DNA from 3 places in the Synechococcus sp. 'PEA 65AY6A-5F PE A' genome. Region 2 is predicted to be linked to each of the others. Evidence: predicted binding sites of a transcription regulator. Region 2 holds the regulator's gene; each other region holds the start of a gene.

Evidence for each region. The regulator NtcA, encoded in region 2, controls nitrogen genes in cyanobacteria. The targets are predictions, from matches to a motif close to GTANCNNNNGNTAC.
Region 1: glnA (type I glutamate--ammonia ligase) is a predicted target of NtcA. The motif match lies at 2,488-2,501, and genes of this name have one in related genera.
Region 3: urtA (urea ABC transporter substrate-binding protein) is a predicted target of NtcA. The motif match lies at 4,074-4,087, and genes of this name have one in related genera.

What each region holds. Positions count from the first base shown of each region.
Region 1 is NZ_JAOALE010000003.1:143,403-150,479, reverse strand. It holds gene purL (phosphoribosylformylglycinamidine synthase subunit PurL) at 1-755, shown strand, start outside; gene trxB (thioredoxin-disulfide reductase) at 822-2,252, opposite strand; gene glnA (type I glutamate--ammonia ligase) at 2,625-4,049, shown strand; gene GG26_RS02275 (hypothetical protein) at 4,331-4,975, shown strand; gene GG26_RS02270 (SDR family oxidoreductase) at 5,042-5,770, shown strand; gene GG26_RS02265 (cation:proton antiporter) at 5,950-7,077, shown strand, end outside.
Region 2 is NZ_JAOALE010000033.1:14,595-21,671, reverse strand. It holds gene GG26_RS10825 (M61 family metallopeptidase) at 1-1,449, opposite strand, end outside; gene ntcA (global nitrogen regulator NtcA) at 1,716-2,390, shown strand; gene leuB (3-isopropylmalate dehydrogenase) at 2,506-3,651, opposite strand; gene petD (cytochrome b6-f complex subunit IV) at 3,794-4,306, opposite strand; gene petB (cytochrome b6) at 4,384-5,031, opposite strand; gene GG26_RS10800 (S41 family peptidase) at 5,237-6,550, shown strand; gene GG26_RS10795 (phycobiliprotein lyase) at 6,573-7,077, shown strand, end outside.
Region 3 is NZ_JAOALE010000014.1:25,523-32,599, reverse strand. It holds gene urtC (urea ABC transporter permease subunit UrtC) at 68-1,276, opposite strand; gene urtB (urea ABC transporter permease subunit UrtB) at 1,280-2,437, opposite strand; gene urtA (urea ABC transporter substrate-binding protein) at 2,542-3,816, opposite strand; gene GG26_RS06585 (S9 family peptidase) at 4,214-6,148, shown strand; gene GG26_RS06580 (transglycosylase SLT domain-containing protein) at 6,216-7,077, shown strand, end outside.

The sequences.
Region 1 (7,077 bases), on a different contig from region 2:
TAGCCATAACCGACAACCTCAACTTCGGCAGCCCGGAAAACCCAGTGGTGTACTGGCAGTTGGCCCTGGCCTGTCGGGGGATTGCCGAGGCCTGCCGCGCCCTGGGCACGCCGGTTACGGGGGGGAACGTCTCCCTCTACAACGAGAAGGGATCCCAGGCCATCTACCCCACCCCCGTCATCGGCATGGTGGGCCTCATTCCGGACTTGAAATTCATCTGTGGCCAGGGGTGGCAGCAAGAAGGGGATCTCGTCTACCTCTTGGGATCCCAGGCCGTCACCAGCCTGGGCGGCAGCGAGTATTTGGCGGCAATCTACAACAAGGTCACGGGTCGTCCTGCCCCCGTGGATCTGGAGCTGGAAAAGCGCGTGCAAGGGGCCTGCCGCCACGGCATCCGCCAGGGGTGGGTGCGCTCCGCCCACGACTGCAGCGAGGGAGGGCTGGCGGTGGCCTTGGCAGAAGCCTGCCTGAGTGGGGGCCGCGGCGCCAGCGTCTCCCTAGCTCCTGGATCCCTGCGCTGGGATCAGGCCCTCTTTGGCGAGGGATCCAGCCGCATCCTCGTTTCTGTGGACCCGGCCCAGCACTCTCCTTGGGAAGCCTACTTAGAGTCGCAGCTCCCCGGCCAGTGGCAGCTTCTAGGACAGGTGGGCGGGCCTGCGGATCCGTTGGTGTTGACAACGGCAGAAGGGGATCCCCTGTTGTCAGTCTCTTTGGCCGCCCTGCAGGGTGCCTACTACAGCGCCTTTGCCGACTAGCCGCCTAGCTCCCCTCTCCCTCAGGGAGAGGGGCTGGGAGAGGGGCCGGGGGTGAGGGGGACTACCTCAAGCTGATTTTGCCTCAGACAAATTGGCCTGGATCACCTCCCGGTAGTGGGACTTGGGCTTGACACCCACCACCTGAGCCACCAGCTCCTTGTTTTTGAAAAACTGCACCGTCGGCGTGCAGGTGACCCCCCCTGCCTCGGCGATCTCCGGGTCTTTCTCGATGTCGATCTCCACCACATGCAGCTTGTCGGCAAACTCTTCGATGACCTTGTTCAAGATCAGCTTGAGGGCATGACAAGGGGCACAGGTGGGGGCGGTGTACTTGACCATCAGCAGGCGATCGCTTTCGTGGTAGAGCCGCCGCAGGGCATAGCTCCCCTCGTGGCAGGTCTGGCTGAAGTCGAGGTCATCTTGCACCTCCTGCTCAAAACTGGCCTCCTCAACAGCCGAGTCTCCCCCCGGCTCTACCTCGACAGCAGAGGCAGAAGCGGGCTCAAGATGGCTTTGAGGGACGACGTGATACTCCTGTGCCAGGCCGTGTTCGGAGAGCCAGCGCTCCGCCAGCATGGCCGCCATACAGCCGGTGCCGGCAGCGGTGATGGCCTGGCGAAACTCGTGATCCTGCACATCCCCGGCGGCAAACACGCCCTCTACACTGGTGGCTACAGATCCTGGGCGGGTGACAATGTAGCCCACTTCATCCAGTTCCAGTTGCCCTTTGAACAAGTCGGTGTTGGGCTTGTGGCCGATGGCGTAGAACAGGCCGCCCACTGCCATCTCCCGGATCTCGCCCGTCTGGTTGTTGCGCACCTTCACCCCCGTCAGGCGCAGGCCGTCGCCCAGAACCTCCACCGCCTCCGTGTGCCAGTGGACGGTAATCTTGGGGTGGTTGAGCACCCGGTCTTGCATGGCCTTGCTGGCCCGCATCTTGCCACTGCGCACCAGCATGTGGATATGGGATCCAAACTTGGTCAGGTAGGTGGCCTCCTCACAGGCGGTATCGCCGCCGCCAATGACCACCAGCTCCACCCCCCTAAACATGGGCATGGCCCCATCGCAGACGGCGCAGGCCGACATGCCCCGGTTCCAGTAGATCTCCTCTCCGGGCAAGTGCAGGCGCTTGGCCGTGGCCCCGGTGGCAATAATCAGGCTGTGGGTGCGCACTTCCCGTTCGTCAGAGCGAACCACAAAAGGCCGCTGGCTCAGATCCACAAAGGTGACGTCCTCGGGGTAAAGCTCTGCCCCCCACCGCTGCGCCTGGGCACGCATGTTTTTCATCAGTTGGGGGCCACTGATGCCCTCGGGAAAACCCGGAAAGTTCTCCACCTCGGTGGTGGTCATCAACTGCCCGCCCGGGATCCCGCCCACCTGAAACCCCTCAAACACAACCGGCTTCAGGTTGGCACGCCCGGCATAAATGGCCGCCGTAAACCCAGCAGGGCCAGAACCAATAATCACCACGTTCTCAACCCGACTTTGCTCTGTCATCCGATGTCGCTCCTTGCTGTTGCTGAAAACTAAACCAAACTCATAACGACTACGTTTTAGCCTAACACGAGCTGGTACCCTCGGCGAGGCTGGAGCTTGTTAGTCCCATTTTCGCTTTCCTCTAGCTAGGGGGACAGGGTTTTGTCTCTGTCTGGAGGACAACAGGGCAGAAACGCCTGGCTGAGAGGCGCGATGGCCAACCTCTGGAGCAGAAGGCCAAAGCCAGGGCAATTTCGTATCAGAAACTACAAAATGCTGAGATCGGCCTTTCTAGGATGGGTGAGCGCTTTTGGCCCATTCAAGTCGAAGCGTGGGGATCCCGTCTAGCTTTGATTACCCCAGTCTCAACCGCAACCCAATTAGGAGAGAGTAATGGCATCCACGCCCCAAGAAGTGCTTCAGATGATCCAGGACAACGATGTCCAGATGGTGGATCTCAAGTTTGTGGACATCTTCGGCACCTGGCAGCATGTCTCCTTCCACTCTTCAATGCTGACAGAGCAAGTTTTTAGCGAAGGGCTGCCCTTTGATGGCTCCAGCATCCGGGGCTGGAAATCCATCAACGAGTCGGACATGTACATGGTGCCAGACCCCAAAACGGCCTGGATCGACCCCTTTTTCCAAGTGCCCACCCTCAGCCTCATCTGCAACATCATCGAGCCGCGCACTGGCCAGCCCTACAGCCGTTGTCCTCGGAGCCTGGCCATGCGGGCGGTTGCCTATCTGCAGTCTACCGGCATTGCCGACACGGCTTACTTTGGCCCAGAGGCAGAGTTTTTCATTTTTGAAGATGTGCGGTTTGACCAAACCCAAAATGCCGGCTACTACTTCGTAGATTCGATTGAGGGCCGCTGGAACTCAGGCCGGGAGGAAAAAGGCGGCAACCTCGGTTACAAGCCGCGCTACAAAGAAGGCTATTTCCCCGTCCCGCCTACCGATGCTCATCAAGACCTCCGCACCGAGATGCTGCTGACGATGGCCAAGTTGGGGGTGCCTATCGAGAAGCACCACCACGAGGTGGCTACCGGCGGGCAAGGGGAGCTGGGCTACCGCTTTGCCGATCTGATCACGGCTGCCGACTACATGATGATTTACAAGTACGTGATCCGGAACGTGGCCCGCAAGCACGGCAAGACAGTGACGTTCATGCCCAAGCCCCTCTTCAATGACAACGGCAGCGGCATGCACACGCACCAGTCCCTCTGGAAAGACGGTCAGCCCCTGTTCTACCAAGAGGGCAACTATGCCGATCTCAGCGAAACGGCTCTCTACTACATCGGCGGCCTGCTCAAGCACGCCCCGGCCATCCTGGCCTTCACCAATCCCACCACCAACTCCTACAAGCGCTTGGTGCCCGGGTTTGAGGCGCCGGTAAACCTGGCCTACTCGCAGGGCAACCGCTCGGCTTCCATTCGCATTCCGGTCACGGGCAAAAATCCCAAGGCCAAGCGGCTGGAGTTTCGCTGCCCCGATGCCACCTGCAACCCCTACATCGCCTTCTCGGCCATGTTGATGGCCGGCTTGGACGGGATCAAGAACAAGATCCACCCCGGCGAGCCCCTGGACAAAGACATCTACGATCTAGAGCCAGACGAGCTGGCCAAGATCCCCTCCACGCCCGGATCCCTGCTGGATGCTTTGGAAAGCCTGCAGAAGGATCACGCTTTCTTGTTGGAGGGAGGCGTCTTTACTGAGGATCTCATCGAGGCCTATATTGAGTACAAGATCGACAACGAGATCAACCCCATTAATCTGCGGCCTCACCCCTACGAGTTTGCCCTCTATTTCGACGCCTAATCGAGGTTTTCATCTAAAGCATTAGTTCTCGACCAAGGCTTTTGAACGGGATCCCTTCTTGCTGGAGGGATCCCTTTTTTGTGCCTGCTATGGTACTCTGGGTGGGGGTGCTGAGTTTACAAACTCAGGGGGGGGTTTGGATGGGATGGCTTATAGCTCTTATTATTTGGGTCCTTATTCTCTTAGGCCTTCTGGCGCTTGTTGTCTATCTAGAGAAGCTAGCTGACTATCTAGAGAAGAAGCGTCGGGAAGCTTTGGAGCAGGTGGCCAGGAGCCTGGGCATGTCGTTTTCAGCAGAGCTACCCGAAGGGATCCGCTCCCGCTTGCTTCAGGCAGGCTTTAAACTATTTGAACAAGGCTACGATCGACGTTTCTACAACTCAATGTCCAAGCGGCTAATCGATGGAACTGAGATCGGTGCCTTTGACTATCAGTATGGGTACCCCAGCGGCAGGGGCAAGAGGCGGGCCAGGGCAGGAGCGCCCACACCCGACGATCATAGGTACCCCAGCGGCAGGGGCAAGAGTCGCAGGATTGTCTGGGGCAAGAGTCGCGGCACTCATTGCCAGTCTGTTTTCTGGGCCTATTGCGAAGACCTACGGCTACCTCATTTTCGGCTGCACCCAGAAGTTCCCTTGTTCCACGACGTTGCTAAAGCTTTTGGCATGCAGGATATCAATTTCGAGAACCATCCCGACTTTTCTCGCCGCTACCTTTTGCGCGGAGAAGATGAGGCTAAGATTCGCCTGCGCTTCCACCCCAGTTTCCTCAACTTCTTGGAGCAGCATCCTCCTTGTTGCGCTGAGGGATCCGGGCCGCAGCTTATTGTTTGGCGGGACGACCAACAGGTGAGTCCAGAAAAAATGGCAGACTGGCTGCGCTTCGGGGAAGAATGGGTGCAACGACTGCGGCTGCGTCGCGTTTAACTCTCTGGATCGTCCCTCAAGGCCACTCCCTGGGTATGATGAGAGGAAGAGTTTAAAAAACGTAACGTGTCTTCCTCATTGTCCCAGGCGGTTGTTCTCATTACAGGGGCCACAGGGGGCATTGGCAGCGCCCTTGTGCCTCTCCTGGCCCAGGCCGGAGCCCATCTAGTGCTGGCGGCGCGGCGAGAAGGGCCCCTAGCCACCTTGGCCGAGAAAGCAGTAGCCCTCGGGGCTGCTTCTGGAGTAGGGATCCCCACAGATGTAACAGACTACGCCCAGGTCGAGGCGCTGGTGACCCAAACGCTGCAGAGGCACGGGCGGATCGATGTGCTAATCAACCTCGCCGGCGCCGGCATCCTCAAACCTGCCCCGCAAATTACCCCTGTTGAGCTGGAGCGGATGCTGGCGGTCAACCTCAAGGGCAGCTTCTACACCAGCCAACTGGCGGCCAACGCCATGCGGGAGCAAAAATCCGGCCACATCCTCAACTTCCCCGGCATTCTGGGCCGCCACCCCATGGCCATGGCCTCTGCCTACTGTGCTGCCAAGTTTGGCGTGGTCGGTTTTACCAAGTGCATGGCTGACGAGCTGAAGCGCTTTGGGGTACGCTTTACTCTGTTTTACTTTGGCGGCATCGACTCCCCCTTCTGGGATCCCATCAGCCTCAAGGTGCAGCGGGACAAAATGCTCAGCCCTGCCACGGCTGCCGAGGCGATTCGCTTTGTCCTGACGATGCCTGCCAATGCCGTGCCCAACGAGGTGGTGTTGCAGCCGGAAAGCCACCAGTTTCTCTAAGGCTTGCCGAGTTCTGGAAGAAATCCCTGCTGCAGGATCCAGAGCTGGCACAAGTCGGTATTGCCAGCGGGAACTTCCCCAGGCAAGAGAGGGTGGGTTGGGGCTGGCCAGATCTCCTTGCGGCCCTTTGGGCAGATTGCCTCCATAATCAGGAAGACGTCCAGCCGGGGGCCTAGCCGATGGAGGCCATACGCTCACTTGTGCAAGAGGAGCCCATCCTCTCCTTTGCTCTGTTGCTGGGGGTGATCCTGGTGGTGCCGCCGCTATTTGAGCGGCTGCGCCTGCCGGGGTTGGTGGGCCTTTTGGTGGCGGGGATCGCCCTGGGTCCTCAGGGACTGAACCTGTTGACTTCAGAGCTGCCGACGGTGCAGTTGCTCTCGGAGATCGGCGTGGTCTATTTGCTGTTTGTGGCCGGGCTGGAGATCGACCTGGAGCAATTTCGGCAGACCCGCAACCGCTCTGCCACCTTTGGCTTGTTGACCTTTGCCATTCCCCTAACCGTGGGCACCGCCATTGGGCGGCTGTTTGGCTTTGGCTGGAACGCGGCCATCCTGCTGGGATCCCTGTTTGCCTCCCACACCCCCCTGGGCTACCCCATCGTCAGCCGCTACGGTCTGGTGAAAAACGAGGCGGTGCTGGTCACCATCGGCGGCACCATCTTCACCGACATTGCCGCGCTGCTGGTCTTGGCGGTCTGTGTCGGCATCCACGGCGGCGAGTTTTCCCTCTGGAGCTTGGTGCGGCTGCTGGGATCCCTGCTGCTGTATGCGGCTGCTGTGCTGTTTGGGGTGGACTGGCTGGGGCAGCGGTTTTTTCGGGTCACCGGCAGCGAAGAGGGCAACCAATTTTTGTTTGTGCTGCTGGCTCTGTTTGTGGCGGCTCTGGGGGCGCAGTGGATTGGGGTAGAGAAGATCATCGGCGCCTTTCTGGCGGGGCTGGCCGTGAACGATGTGCTGCGGGAGGGCTCTGTCAAAGAAAAGATCGTCTTTGTCGGCAGCATCTTGTTCATCCCCGTCTTCTTTGTGGATATAGGGCTGTTGCTTGATCTACGCGCTTTTTTGCAGACCCTTAGCTCCCTTTGGCTGCTGTTGAGTATCCTGCTGGGGCTGGGCCTCAGCAAGTACGCTGCTGCCCAACTCTGTCAGTGGCTCTACCGCTACACCCCGACCCAAAAGCTGATGATGTGGTCGCTCTCCTTGCCCCAGGTGGCGGCTACCTTGGCGGCAACCCTGGTGGGGTACCGCGTGGGGTTGCTCAATGCAGACGTGCTCAACAGCGTGGTGGTGTTGATGTTGGTAACGGCCACC
Region 2 (7,077 bases):
TCGGCTGAAGTGAACCTTGAGGGTGAGGCCAAAGGGGTGGAGGTAGGCGTTGTAGTCTAGCTCTTCCGTGCCGTCCACATAGGCGGCGAAAAAGGGGCTGAGATCGGCGCCGGCTGCCCGCTCAAACGCCTCTTGCAAGTCTTGGTTGCTGTAGCCTTTCTCTGTCCGACCAAAGCGCTGCCACAGATCCCGCAGGGCCGTGTCCAGGGATCCCTGCCCCCCTGAGAGGTGGCGAATGTGCAGATCTAGCAGCCAGCAGACCAAAGCGCCCTTTAGGTAATAGGAAACCTGGCTGTTGAGGCTATTTTCGTGGGGACGGTAGAGCTTGATCCAGGCGTCGAAACTGGATTCTCGCAGCGATTGTACGGCTCGACCTGGAGTGCGCTGCAGCCGGCCAATTTGCTCGGCCAGGATCTTTAAAAAATCTTCGGCGCTGAGGATCCCTGCCCGCAGCAAGATGACATTTTCGTAGTAGCTGGTTGCCCCCTCGCAAAACCACAGACAGTCCACGTAGTTTTCTTGGTTGTAGTTAATTTTCTCCAAAGCCAGAGGGCGCAGCCGCTTGACGTTCCAAGCATGGAAAAGCTCATGGGCCAGCAGCGCCAAAAAGCGGCGGTAGGAGTGGGGCTGATGCAGCTCCAGTCCAGAATAATTGAGGGTGGCACTGTACTTGTGCTCCAGGCCGCCAAATCCCCCGGCTGACAAATGCACAATAAACCAGTAGCGGTCGTAGGGCAGCTCGCCAAAAAACGCCGCCGTGGCCCGGACAATTTTCTCGGCATCGGCCACCGCTTGCTCCAAATTTAGGGTGCCCGCTCCCCAGACCACGAAGTAGTGAGGGATCCCTTCCACCGCAAACGACCGCAACTGGTGCAGGCCCACCTCCACCGGGCTATCCACCAGCTCGTCGTAGTCTGCCGCCACAAAAGACTGGCCGGAAGCAGCATCCTCAGAAGAAGACCTCAAAGGTCGCAAACTGGTGGCGACGTGCCAGTCGGGTTTGGGAGGGATTATCGTCAAGGTGTAGGGCTCCCGCTCGCGACCGGGCACGTAGAGAAAGAGCGCCGCCCCGTTGAAGTAGGCGTGGGTGAGATCCAAATGGTTGGTGCGCACCGTCAGCTCGTAGGCGTAGACCCGATAGCGGATCGCGACAGCCGAACAGCGGGGCGGCTCGATCTCCCAAGTGTGCTTATCTACCTTCCGCCAGGCCAAAGGGATCCCTTGCTCCGTTGCTGCCTGAAACTCTTGCACATGGCGGGCATATTCCCGCACCAGGTAGGATCCCGGCGTCCACACCGGCAGCCGCAGTTGCAGAGGTACTTCTGGATCCACCTCTTGGATCTGTAGTTCCACCTCCAAAAGGTGATTGGCCGGCTCCGGCATCCGCACCGTGAAATGCTGACGGCTTAGCTGAGAAGGGGCGGCAACCCCACCCTGCGCGATCCCCATATAACTTTCCTCGCACCTCCCGCCTGCACCGTCCCAAAACAGTGCGCTAGAGGCATATCTTGGACAGGAGACAAGACTTCAAAGATGTAGCTCCTGCTACAAAGATATCCAAGCAGAGTCTTTTAGCTTAGGATAATCTTGCCGCCGAGGTCATTTTTGAGTCAAGGGTGGCTTGGGTCAATAGCGGGCAGCTCAACCCCGGCACTCCTGGCTGATCTTGTTGGGTTGATTCTAAGGGATAAACTGACCTTAAAAGGTTGAAGAATATGGCAGTGGCCATTGCAGAAAAATCTCTGGTTGCAGCCTTCAAACAGTTGGGAGGGCCTCACCATCCTCCGGTTATCGAAACGTTTGAGCGCGGTAAGACCATCTTCTTTCCTGGGGATCCGGCGGAGCGGGTTTACTTTTTGGTGAAAGGAGCTGTCAAGCTCTCGCGGGTCTACGAAATGGGGGAAGAAATTACCGTCGCTCTCCTGCGGGAAAACAGCATCTTTGGGGTGCTCTCCTTCATCACGGGGCAGCGCTCCGACCGCTTCTATCACGCGGTGGCCTTTACCCGCGTCGAGCTGCTCTCTCTGCCCATCGAACAGGTGGAAAAATCCTTGCGGGAGAACGCTGAGCTCTCCATGTTGCTCCTCAAGAGCCTGTCTTCCCGCATCTTGCAGACGGAGATGATGATCGAGACGCTGGCCCACCGCGACATGGGATCCCGTCTGGTCAGCTTTCTACTGATCCTCTGCCGCGACTTCGGGGTGCCCGGCCCCAATGGAGTCACCATCGATCTCAAGCTATCCCACCAGGCCATTGCGGAAGCGATCGGCTCCACTCGCGTCACCATCACTCGTCTGTTGGGGGAGCTGCGCAAGAAGAACTACATTTCCATCCACAAGAAAAAGATCACCGTCCACGACCCAATGCAGCTTGGCCATCGCTTTGCCTAGGGGGAGAAGCTGCCCCTAGGGCCGTTTCCAGGAATTTACCAGTCGGGACAATCCCTCCCTCTGGGAGAGGAGTAGCCGTGCCACCAGGGCAGGGCAGCGACGAGGGAACCTCCCCTCAACCACCAGGGGCTGAGAGCGATCCTTGGGGGGAGGCTTGCTGCTGGGCCAGAGCAGCCAAGATCTTTTCCCCCATTTCCCGACAGCCGACGAGGGTCATCCCCTCAGAGTAGATGTCGGCAGTGCGGTAGCCCTGGGCCAAAACCGCCTCGACGGCCTGTTCGATGCGGTCGGCAGCCTGGGGCTGATCCAAGGAGTAGCGCAGCAGCATTGCCCCGGAGAGCACCTGGGCAATGGGGTTGGCCTTGTCTTGTCCGGCAATATCCGGGGCTGACCCGTGTACGGGTTCGTACACCCCAGGGCCAGAGGATCCCAAAGAGGCAGAGGGCAACATGCCGATGGACCCGGTCAGCATCGCCGCCTCGTCGGAGAGGATATCCCCGAAGAGGTTCTCCGTGAGAATGACGTCAAACTGCTTGGGCCAGCGCACCAACTGCATGGCAGCATTATCGACGTACAGGTGGGACAGCTCCACGTCGGGGTACTCAGCCGCAATGGCGGTAACCCGCTCCCGCCACAGTTGTGACACTTCCAGGACATTGGCTTTATCCACCGAGCAGAGCTTGCGCCGGCGTTTGCGGGCCAGTTCAAAAGCCACACGGGCAATGCGATCCACCTCCGCCTCGCTGTAGGCCATGGTGTTCACACCCCGCCGGGATCCCTTGGCATCTGTGAAGATCCCTTTGGGTTGGCCGAAGTAGATGCCGCCGGTGAGCTCCCGCACCACCACCAGGTCGATCCCGGCAACCACCTCCGGCTTGAGGGAAGAGGCCTGCACCAGTTGCGGAAAGATCTTCACCGGGCGCAAGTTGGCAAACAGCCCCAGGCCCGCCCGCAAGCCCAACAAAGCCCGCTCAGGGCGCTTCTCCCGCGGCAGGGTGTCGTACTTAAAGTCGCCAACTGCCGCCAAGTAAACAGCATCGCTCTCCTGGGCCATTTTCAAGGTCTCTGGCGGCAAGGGATCCCCCGTGGCTTCGTAGGCGGCCCCGCCAATCAAGCCCTCCTGCCACTGGAGGGAAAACCCCACCTGAGCGGCAACCGCATCCAAAACCGCCCGCCCCACCTGCATGATTTCAGGACCGATCCCATCTCCGGCTAGGGCTGTAATCCGATAGGTTCGGACAGCAGAGGAAGGAACGCTCATGGGCGGTCACAGCAAAAGAATGCGTAGCGATATTACCATCCCTTGGCCCCCAGGTTTGCCGAAAAGTCCCCCACGTCCAAAAAAAGTGCAGCCCGGCCACCGGCCTGCTGCACTCAGAGTTATCAAGCCGATATTCTGCCCTCTAGAACAGGCCCAGGGTGACCCACTTATCCAGAGGCAAGGTGGCGCCAATGCCCAAATAGAGGGTGACCAAGGTGCCGATCAAAAACACCGTCGTCGCCACGGGGCGGCGCAGCGGATTCTGAAACTTGTTGACGTTTTCGATGAAAGGCACAAACAGAAGGCCGACCGGAATGGCCGACATCAGGGCAATGCCCAAGAGCTTGTTGGGAGCAATGCGCAAAATGTGAAACGCGGGGTAGAGATACCACTCCGGCAGAATTTCCAGCGGCGTGGCAAAAGGATCCGCCGGCTCGCCGACACCCGCCGGATCCATGACCGCCAGGCCGACAATCACCCCAATAGTGCCCAGGATCACCACCGGGAACATAAAGAGCAAATCGTTGGGCCAAGCGGGCTCCCCGTAGGTCATGTGGCCCATGTTCTTCTTCAGCTTGGCCAAAACTTTGGGATTGTCTAGGTCAACTTTGCGGGTAATCGCCTCGGTTGCTATCACTTGCTTTGAGACCGGCATAGCCATTCTCCTTGTCTAGGGCAAAAGTTCTGAAAAGATGCATCCAGGGTGCCCGGCTCACAAGAACCGGTTTGGGATCACAAAGGCCCGGAGATGCCCTGGCGGCGGATCATCAGAAAGTGCATCGTCATGAAGACCGCCGTCAGCCAAGGCAACACAAAGGTGTGCAGGCTGTAGAAACGGGTGAGGGTGGCTTGGCCAACTGCCTCGCCGCCGCGGATAAGCTGGACCAGGGCATCCCCCACCACCGGAATGGCACTGGGCACCCCGGAGACGATCTTGACTGCCCAATAGCCCACCTGATCCCAAGGCAGGGAGTAACCGGTAACCCCAAAGGAAACCGTCAGTACCGCCAAGATCACGCCGGTTACCCAGGTCAGCTCGCGCGGCTTCTTGAACCCCCCCGTCAGGTAAACCCGGAAGGTGTGTAGAATCATCATCAACACCATCATGGAAGCACTCCAGCGGTGGATGGAGCGCAGCAGCCAGCCGAAGTTGACCTGGGTCATGATGTAGTTGACCGATTCAAAAGCCTCGGCCACCGTTGGACGGTAGTAAAAAGTCATGGCAAAGCCGGTGGCAAACTGAATGAGGAAGCACACCAGCGTGATGCCGCCGAGGCAGTAGAAGATGTTAACGTGGGGCGGAATGAATTTCCCGGTTGCGTCATCGACGAAAGGCGTGATCTCCAGCCGCTCGTCTAGCCAGTCGTAAACTTTGCTCATGATGCCTGCAATTTTTAGAGTTGGATATCCAGGGCGGGGCGGGCCCACTCCCTATAGCACTGTAACACAATTCGTTAACACGATCATGAAGTCGGGCTCAGCTTTGAGACAGGGATCCCTACACCAACAGCCCAAACGCCTGCTGATGTCTCATCTTGTTCACGTTTCTTAGTATTTCTTAGCTTCTTCTTCAGTTTGGGATCCGATGATTGCGCAGAAGCCGAGATCTGGGGGAAGCAGTTGCAGAGGGTTGGGGATCGGATGGGGGTTACGCCAGGCTGTCCGAGTTTTGTTGCTAGGGTGCCTGCTCTGGGCGAGTTTGGGCATTGGCGCCTGTCAGGTGCAGGCCAGCCGCTGGGGGGAAGAGCAGCAACTGCTGGCGCAGGCGTGGGCCTATGTGGATCGGGCCTACGTGGATCCGGGTTTCAACGGACAGAACTGGTGGCAGGTGCGCCAGCGCTTTCTCTCTCGGCCCCTGAAGGATCGGCAAGAGACCTACCGGGCCATCGAGGAGATGCTGGCAACTCTGGGGGATCCCTACACCCGCTTTTTGGACAGGGAGCACTACCTCAGCCTGCAGACTTCCACTGCTGGCGAGTTGAGCGGCGTCGGCCTCCAGATTGCCATCGACGGGCAGGGGGCAGTACGGGTCATCGCCCCAATGGAGGGGACTCCTGCCGAGCAGGCCGGGATCCAACCTCAAGATGAGATCCTGGCGGTGGATCAGGTGCCAGTGGCAGGGCTGAGCTTGGATGAGGTGGCAGAACGCATGCGCGGCCCCAGCGGCACAACCGTTAGCCTACGGCTAAGGCGGCAGGAGCGCATCTGGGAGGTGGAGCTGGTGCGGCAGTCCATCCTGATCAACCCGGTGCGCACCGGTTTTTTCAAGCTGCCCCAGGGGGAGGTAGCCTACATCCGCCTCAGCCAGTTTAACGGCAATGCCGCCGCTCAAGTGCGTCAGGCCATCCAGGCCGCAGAAGCGCGAGGAGTGCGGGGCTACATCCTCGATCTGCGCAACAACCCCGGAGGGTTACTGCAGGCGGCCATTGAGATTGCTCGCTTTTGGATCCCCAAAGGCGACATCGTGCGAGTGACGGATCGCTACGGCATTCAGGACGGCATTCCCGCCACCGGCGAAGTCCTCACGGCAGCCCCCTTGGTCGTCTTAGTGAACCAGGGCAGTGCCAGCGCCAGCGAAGTCTTGGCGGGGGCGTTGCAGGACAGCGGACGGGCGCAACTGGTGGGAACGCGCACCTTCGGCAAGGGGCTGATCCAATCCCTGCTGGAGCTGGCGGACGGCTCGGGGCTGGCCGTGACCACTGCCAAATACCTCACCCCCAACGGCCACGACATTCATCGCCAAGGGATCCAGCCCGATGTGGAGGTGGCCGCGGGCCCTGTTCCCCTGACGGCAGAAAGCCTGGGCGGCCCTGAGGATGGGCAGTTGCAGCGGGCTTTGGAAGTGTTGGGGGCGACTTTGTCGGTGGCCCAGGGGATCCCAGCGGCAGCTAACACCTGAGGGGGAGAAGGGGAGTGCCTGTTTGTCTGCGATTCGTTTTAGGATCGGGTTTAGCCGTCCACTTGGCCCTGCTCTCGATCCCTCTGGCATGAATGCCCTGCAAAAATTTCACCACTTCTTCAACTGCTGCATTGGCGCCTGGCACACCGAGCGCACCTACCACTATTTGGATCGAGGGGAGGTGGAGCGTTCGCGCACCGACTTCACCATTCGCACCCTCACCCCTGAGCTCAAGGAGAAGGTCCTGGCCGACAACAACTACCCCAACCACGGTGTGGACGGGTTTTTGGGCTTCCACCTGGCGTTTGAGACGGTTTCCGAAAAAGGGGAGGAGGCTGGGCAAGAGCTAAACATGCTCTTCGTGCCCCGGCGAGAAGGGCCCCGTGGGCTGGAGGGCGACTACTTGCGGGATCGGGCCTATGAGGAAGACCGCCCCATAGTGGCCAGCTTCCGCTTCGATCCCGGATCCCTGCAACTGGTGATGACCACCACCTACACCCGCGTCGTTGCTGTGGATACCATCACCT
Region 3 (7,077 bases), on a different contig from region 2:
CCATGGAATCCTCTTACCTTAAACTTATATCTTGCACATAACTGACATCCTCAAGAGAAAGCCAGATTTAGGCTGGAGAAGTATTTGCCAAACGCCTGCGCCAAAGCTGAACGGTGACCCAAAGTTGCCTGCCTTGGGTGCGCACCCAACCCACCAGTCCATCCGGCAGCACCAGCACCACCAACAGGAACAATCCCCCCTGGAAAAACAGCCAAATCTCCGGAAAATTTTCGCTCAGCAAGCTCTTGGCAAAGTTAACCAACAGAGCCCCCAGCACCGCCCCCACCAAACTGGCCCGACCGCCCACCGCCACCCAGATTACCATCTCAATGGAAAAGGGAACGGCCATCGCATTGGGAGAGATGATCCCAGTTTGCAAGGTAAACAAAGCTCCGGCAATGCCTGCCAGGGCAGCAGACACGGCAAACACCAGAACTTTAAAGCCGGTGGGATCGTAGCCGGAAAAACGAACCCGCGGCTCGTCATCTCGAATGGCTACCAGGATCCGACCGAATAAGCCGCTGGTGAGCCAACGACAGAGAAGGTAAGCCAAAACCACCGCCAGAACTGTAGTGACATAGACAGCAAAGCGCATTTCGGACGAGTTGACATCTAGGCCAAACAAAGTCTGGAAGTTGGTCAGGCCGTTGGTGCCGTTGATTAAGCGCTGTTGGCCGTTGAAGAAGTTAAAGAAAATGATCGTGGTGGCCTGAGTTAAAATGGAAAAATAAACCCCTCGGATGCGATTTCTCACCACCAAATACCCCAGGGCTGCCGCCACCAAAGCCGGAATCAAGACCACAGCAACAGCCGTAAACGGAAACGAATAAAAGGGATACCAAAACCAGGGCAATTCCGTTACCCCGTAGAGGCTGAAAAACTCCGGTATCTGACCTTCCGGCAATTGCAATTTCAGGTGCATCCCCAGAGCGTAGCCCCCCAAGGCAAAGAACACCCCATGCCCCAGGCTGAGCATGCCGGTATAGCCCCAGATGAGGTCGATCCCCAAAGCTACAATGCTGAGGGCCAGAAACCGCCCCAACAAGTTGAGCCGAAAGCCAGACAGCACAGTTGGGGCCACAAAGATCAAGGCCAGCACCAAAACGATGAGGATCCCGGCCTCCCACAGAAGCTTGCGAGAAGAATTGGGATCCCCACCCGCGGCGGGAGCAGCCACTTCATGATCAGCACGGGGGGAATGAACCAGTTTCATGGGCTTTGTGAGGGAGTAGAAGATGGAGAGTCTGGTCCTAGAGTTTTCGCCAAGCGAGATCATTCCCTAGGCATCCACCATACGACCTTTTTCGGGGAAAAGGCCCCGAGGTCGCACCTGCAAAAAGGCCACGATCAAAGCAAAGACCATCACCTTGGCCATGCTCGTGGTGGCAAAAAAGTTGAGGGTATCGGTCAGGATGGGCACGTTGGGAAAAATCAAAGCCAGCGTCCCTGAGCCGATGACAAAGTTGGCAATCCCGATCCCAAGCGCTGCCACAATGCTGCCCAAAAGCTTACCGACACCCCCCACGACGACCACCATAAAGGTATCCACGATGTAGTTTTGGCCGGTGTTCGGCCCCACGGATCCCAGCAGGCTGACCGCCACGCCGGCTACTCCCGCCAGACCCGAACCGATGGCAAAGGTAAGGGCATCCACCTTTTGCGTGGGGATCCCTACACAGGCGCTCATGGCCCGATTTTGGGTAACCGCCCGGATGCGCAGCCCCCAGCGGGTGCGTTGCAAGAAGAAGTACAGCCCCAGGATGCAGAGGATGGTGAGGGCGATGATAAACAGGCGGGTATTGGGCAAAAACAGGTTGCCCACCGGGATCCCACCCCCCAGCCACCGGGGAGCCGTCACGTCTTTGTTCTGGGCGCCGAACCAAGGCTGGGTAACCGCCAAAGCATAGGTTTGCGCCAGCACCCGCCCCCCCACCGCTGCAATTGCCGTGGAAAGCACCAGTAGCAGCGCCAGCGTCCACCCTTTGAGGCGCGGCCAATCCGTTCGCCTGGCCAAGAGCCACCAGCCGCCAAAAAAGAGCACCGCGAAGGCCCCCAAGCGGAAAGCCAGCACCCAATTGACGCTGCGCACAAACTGCTGCAGGATCAGGCTCACACCCCAAGTGGCCAGAAGGGTTTCCTGCGGTCGGCCATACAAAAAGCGAATCACCCCCCGCTCCAAGGCCAACCCTACCAGAGCAGTGACGGCAAAGGCTGCCACCAAAGCCGGGAAGATATACAGATCCCGCCAGGGATCCCCTAGGGGACGAAAGGCATTCTGAACCACAAAAGTGGTGTAGGCCCCCAACATCATCAGCTCCCCATGGGCCATGTTGATGACCCCCATGAGGCCGAAAACAATGGCCAAGCCCAGAGCGGCTATTAGCAAGACGGTGCCAATGCTAATGCCGTTGAACAAGCTGTCCAGGAGCAAGGTCATGGGCAGGGGATCCTCCTTCAAACTAAACTAGGGAGGCTAACCGAGCATCTAGGCGGGATCCCCGACCCTATCCAAACGGCAAGGGATCCCAGCCCTGGCCAGGACTAGCTGACTTTGTAGCGACCGCCCTTGGCCGGATCTGACCAATCGCAGGCAAAACCCTTGGTCTCTGCCACAAACTGGTTCCAGGGCTGCGGCTCCACGGCATCCGTAGAAAAGATGACATCAAACAAACCGTCAGAGCGCACCTGGCCGATCCGCACATACTTGGTCAGGTGGTGATTGGTGTTCATGGTTACCAAGCCTTCTGGGGCATCAAAGGTCTGGCCATAGGCTGCCTGCCGCACGGCGTCGATTTCCACTGTTCCCGCTTTTTCCACTGCCTGCTTCCAGATGTAAACCATGATGTAGGCGGCTTCCATCGGGTCGTTGGTGACGCGGTTTTGGCCGTATTCTGCCTTGAAAGCCTCCACAAACTTCTTGTTGGCAGGCGTATCCACCGTCATAAAGTAGTTCCAGGCGGCGAAGTGCCCTTCCAAGAATTCGGGGCCGATGGCCTGTACCTCTTCTTCGGCAATGCTGACGGACATGGAAGGATAGCGATCTGGCCCCAGCCCTGCCCCTTTCAACTGTTTGAAAAAGGCCACGTTGCTGTCGCCGTTCAAGCTGTTGTAGATCACACCGCCATTGGGAAGAGCGGCCCGGATCTTGCTGATGATGGGGGTAACTTCTGTGCTGCCCAAAGGCAGATAGTCTTCACCCACCACTTTGCCCCCCAGGGCTTCCAACTGGGCCTTGATGATGGTGTTGGCCGTGCGGGGGAACACGTAGTCGGATCCCACCAGGAAGAACTCTTTGCCCTTGTTCTTGAGCAGCCATTCCACCGAAGGCTCGATCTGCTGGTTGGGGGCAGCGCCGGTGTAGAAGATGTTTTTGGAGCACTCTTGTCCTTCGTACTGCACGGGATACCAGAGCAGGTGCTGCTTGGATTCAAACACCGGCAACACGGCTTTGCGACTGGCCGAAGTCCAGCATCCAAACACCGTTGCCACCTTGTCCACATCGATCAATTTGGTGGCTTTCTCGGCAAAGGTTGGCCAATCGGAAGCCCCATCCTCGATAATCGGCTCGATCTGCTTGCCCAAAACCCCACCGGCGGCATTGATCTCTTTGATAGCCAGCTTTTCCGCATCCACCACGCTGGTTTCCGAAATGGCCATGGTGCCGCTGAGGGAGTGCAAAATGCCAACGCGGATGGTCTCTCCCTGGGCGTAGGCGGGCACGGATCGCTTCACCCAGATCTGCGGCCCTAGGGCCGCCCCGGCTCCGGCCAGAGCGCCCATTTTCAGCACTTGACGACGATTAAATGATAGAGCCATCGGTGATCTCCGAAACAAAGTGAGTGCAAAGGGTGTTAAGAAGTCCAGTTGTTGCAGCAGCCCGGCCAACAGAGGGAAGCACCTAGCTCATCACCTCGCCCATGTGTTAAATTTGCCCAACTGCAGTCGGCTGAGGCTTTCACCGAATGCCTTCCCAACATCAACAGAGGAAAAGGCTAATCCTGCAGTCGAGAAAGCGTTGTGCATCCCTGTTGCCTTAACGTGTTCCATCAAACCCATTCAGCCCGGAGAGAATTGTATCGCGGGATACCTTTTCCCAGAATCCGAGCCTGTTCTCGGCTCCCTTTCCCCACAGGCTGTAGGCAAAGGCAGGGATCCCTTGCTGCCGGCATAATAGGGGTTCTGGGGTCGAGAATTAGTTGAGAGTTAACAGCTTATGGTGCAACAGGCTGGCTATGGATCTTGGCGATCCCCGATTACCGCTGACCTGGTGGTGACGGGATCCCTGCGCTTGGGACAGATGGTTTGGGATCAGGGGGAGCTCTACTGGACGGAGGGCCGCCCGCAAGAAAAAGGGCGCAATGTGTTGATGCGGCGCTCTGCCGACGGGATCCTGGTGGAGCTGACACCGGCACCTTTCAATGTGCGGACACGGGTGCATGAGTATGGGGGTGGAGCTTATTGGGTGTCGGCAGGGGTAGTGTATTTTTGCAACTTCGCTGACCAACGGCTCTACCGCCTGCTGCCGGGTTCAGATCCCCAGCCCCTGACGGAAGCAGGCCCCTATCGCTATGCAGATGGGGTGGTGGACAGGGCATTCCGACGCATCCTCTGCGTGCGCGAGGATCACAGCCGTCAGAGAGAGCCGGAAAATACGCTGGTCGCCATCGATCTAGAAAGCGGATCCCAGCAGGTTCTGGCCAGGGGCCACGACTTCTATGCCAGCCCGCGGCTGAGCCCCGATGGCCGCACGCTGGTCTGGCTGAGCTGGGATCACCCCCAGATGCCCTGGGACGGCACAGAGCTGTGGCAAGCGGAAGTGGCTCCTGACGGCAGCTTGGGAGAACCCCAAAAACTGGCCGGCGGCCCGGCTGAGTCGATTTTCCAGCCCCAGTGGTCGCCACAGGGGGATCTCTACTTTGTTTCCGACCGCAGCGGCTGGTGGAACCTCTACCGCTGGGATCCCCAGGGCCCCATTCCCCTCTGCCCTATGGAAGCGGAGTTTGGAGAGCCGCAGTGGGTGTTTGGCCTGAGCACCTACGGCTTTGCTGGGGATGGGCGCATTCTGGCCTGCTACCAACAGGGGGGTCTGTGCCATTTGGCCTACCTGGATCCCCAGTCGGGGCAACAGGAAGAGATCCCTTTGCCCTACACCGAGATCCACAATCTGCAGGTAAGTGGGGAAAAAGCCGCTTTCCTGGCCGGATCCCCGACGGAAGCCATAGCCTTGGTTTGTTTGGATTTGCCTTCTGGACAGGTGGAAGTGGTGGCCCGTTCCAGCAGCGTGGCGGTGGATCCCGACTATCTGTCGATCCCAGAGCCCATTGTTTTTCCCACCGGTGGCGGCAAGGCAGTGGCCTACGCCTTCTTCTATCCCCCCAAAAACCGAGACTTTGTTGCCCCTGCCGGCGAAAAACCGCCCCTGCTCGTGAAAAGCCACGGTGGGCCCACAGGGGCGACGGCAGCCGTGCTCGACCTGGGGATCCAATACTGGACCAGCCGCGGGATTGCCGTTTTGGATGTCAACTACCGCGGCAGCAGCGGCTATGGGCGGGCCTACCGGGAGGCCCTCAAGGGCCGCTGGGGCCTTGTGGACGTGGAAGATTGCATCGCTGGGGCCCAATTCTTGGCAGCCCAGGGCAAGGTGGACGGGGAGCGGCTGCTCATTCGCGGCGGCAGCGCCGGCGGCTACACCACCCTGGCGGCCCTGACGTTTCACACCGTCTTCAAGGCCGGCGCCAGCTACTACGGGGTGAGCGATCTAGAGGCCCTAGCCCAGGAGACCCACAAGTTTGAGTCCCACTACTTGGACAGCTTAATTGGCCCCTACCCGGAGCGGCGGGATCTCTACCGGGAGCGCTCTCCCATCCACCACCTGGAGGGTCTCAACTGCCCCGTTATCTTCTTTCAAGGCCTGGAGGACGCCATCGTCCCTCCCAACCAAGCAGAGAGGATGGTGGCTGCCCTGCAGGCCAAAGGGATCCCAGTGGCCTATGTGCCCTTCGAGGGAGAGCAACACGGCTTTCGCCAGGCGGCCAACATCAAACGGGCTTTGGAGGCAGAGCTTTATTTCTACGCCCAGATCCTAGGGTTTCCCTTGGCGGAGCTTATCGAGCCGGTTCCCATTGCCAACTGGCCTCCTCCTCGTTGAGGTTACTTGTCCTGGCTCAGCGCCTCCCCATTGGGTATCCTAGTCAAGGACGCTGGGGAAGGGAGGCATGCAGAGCAGAACAAGCCACCGGCAACTCTGGAGGCGATGGCTTGCCGCGACCTTAGCAGCAGGCGGAGTACTGGGCGGCGTCCTGTGGGGCTTTTACGCCTCCTCCTGGGCAGAACCTGTCGAGATGGCGGCGGCGCCTCCAGCACCCCTGAGCTCGACTTCTGGCGCCGCCTTTTTGCGCGCCTACAAAGCCCTGCAGGCCGGCCAAGCGCAAGCGGCCCTGGAGCACCTGCAGGGCTTGGAAGAAAAGCTGCCAGTTCTCACCGACGAGATCTGGAAGCTCAGGGCTCAGGCTTATGAAAAGCTGGGGGATCGAGAAACAGCCCGCCAGATCTGGTGGCCCAAGATCTTGCAGGAGTATCCCCACAGCCCGGTGGCCGCCTACGCCCTCTGGGGAATGGGCCAGGTGGATCAGTTGCGGCGGCAATTTCCCACCCACCCCCTGACGGCCCGCGCCCTCAAGCACCTGCTGGAGCTGGATCCTGACCGGTATGACCTGCTGCGGGATCTGGCCTTGCACCACCCGCAAACCCCTGGGTTAACGCCGCTGCTGGATCGCTGGCGGCAAGCCCAAGAGGGATCCCTCACGGCCTCCGATTGGCAGATCCTGGCCGATGCCTATTGGGAGCAGCGGGAGTACGGCAAAGCCGCCCGCGCCTACGGGCGTGCCCCCACCACCTCTCGCAATCTCTACCGCCAGGGGCGCAGCCACCAGATCTCGCGGGAGTTTCCCCAGGCCAAAGCGGCTTACCAAGCGCTGCTGGCACAGTTTCCCGATGGGCCAGAGGCTTCTCTCACCCGCCGCCGTTTGGCGGAACTGAGCGACCTGCCGACGGCGATCGACTTGCTTCGCCAGGTGG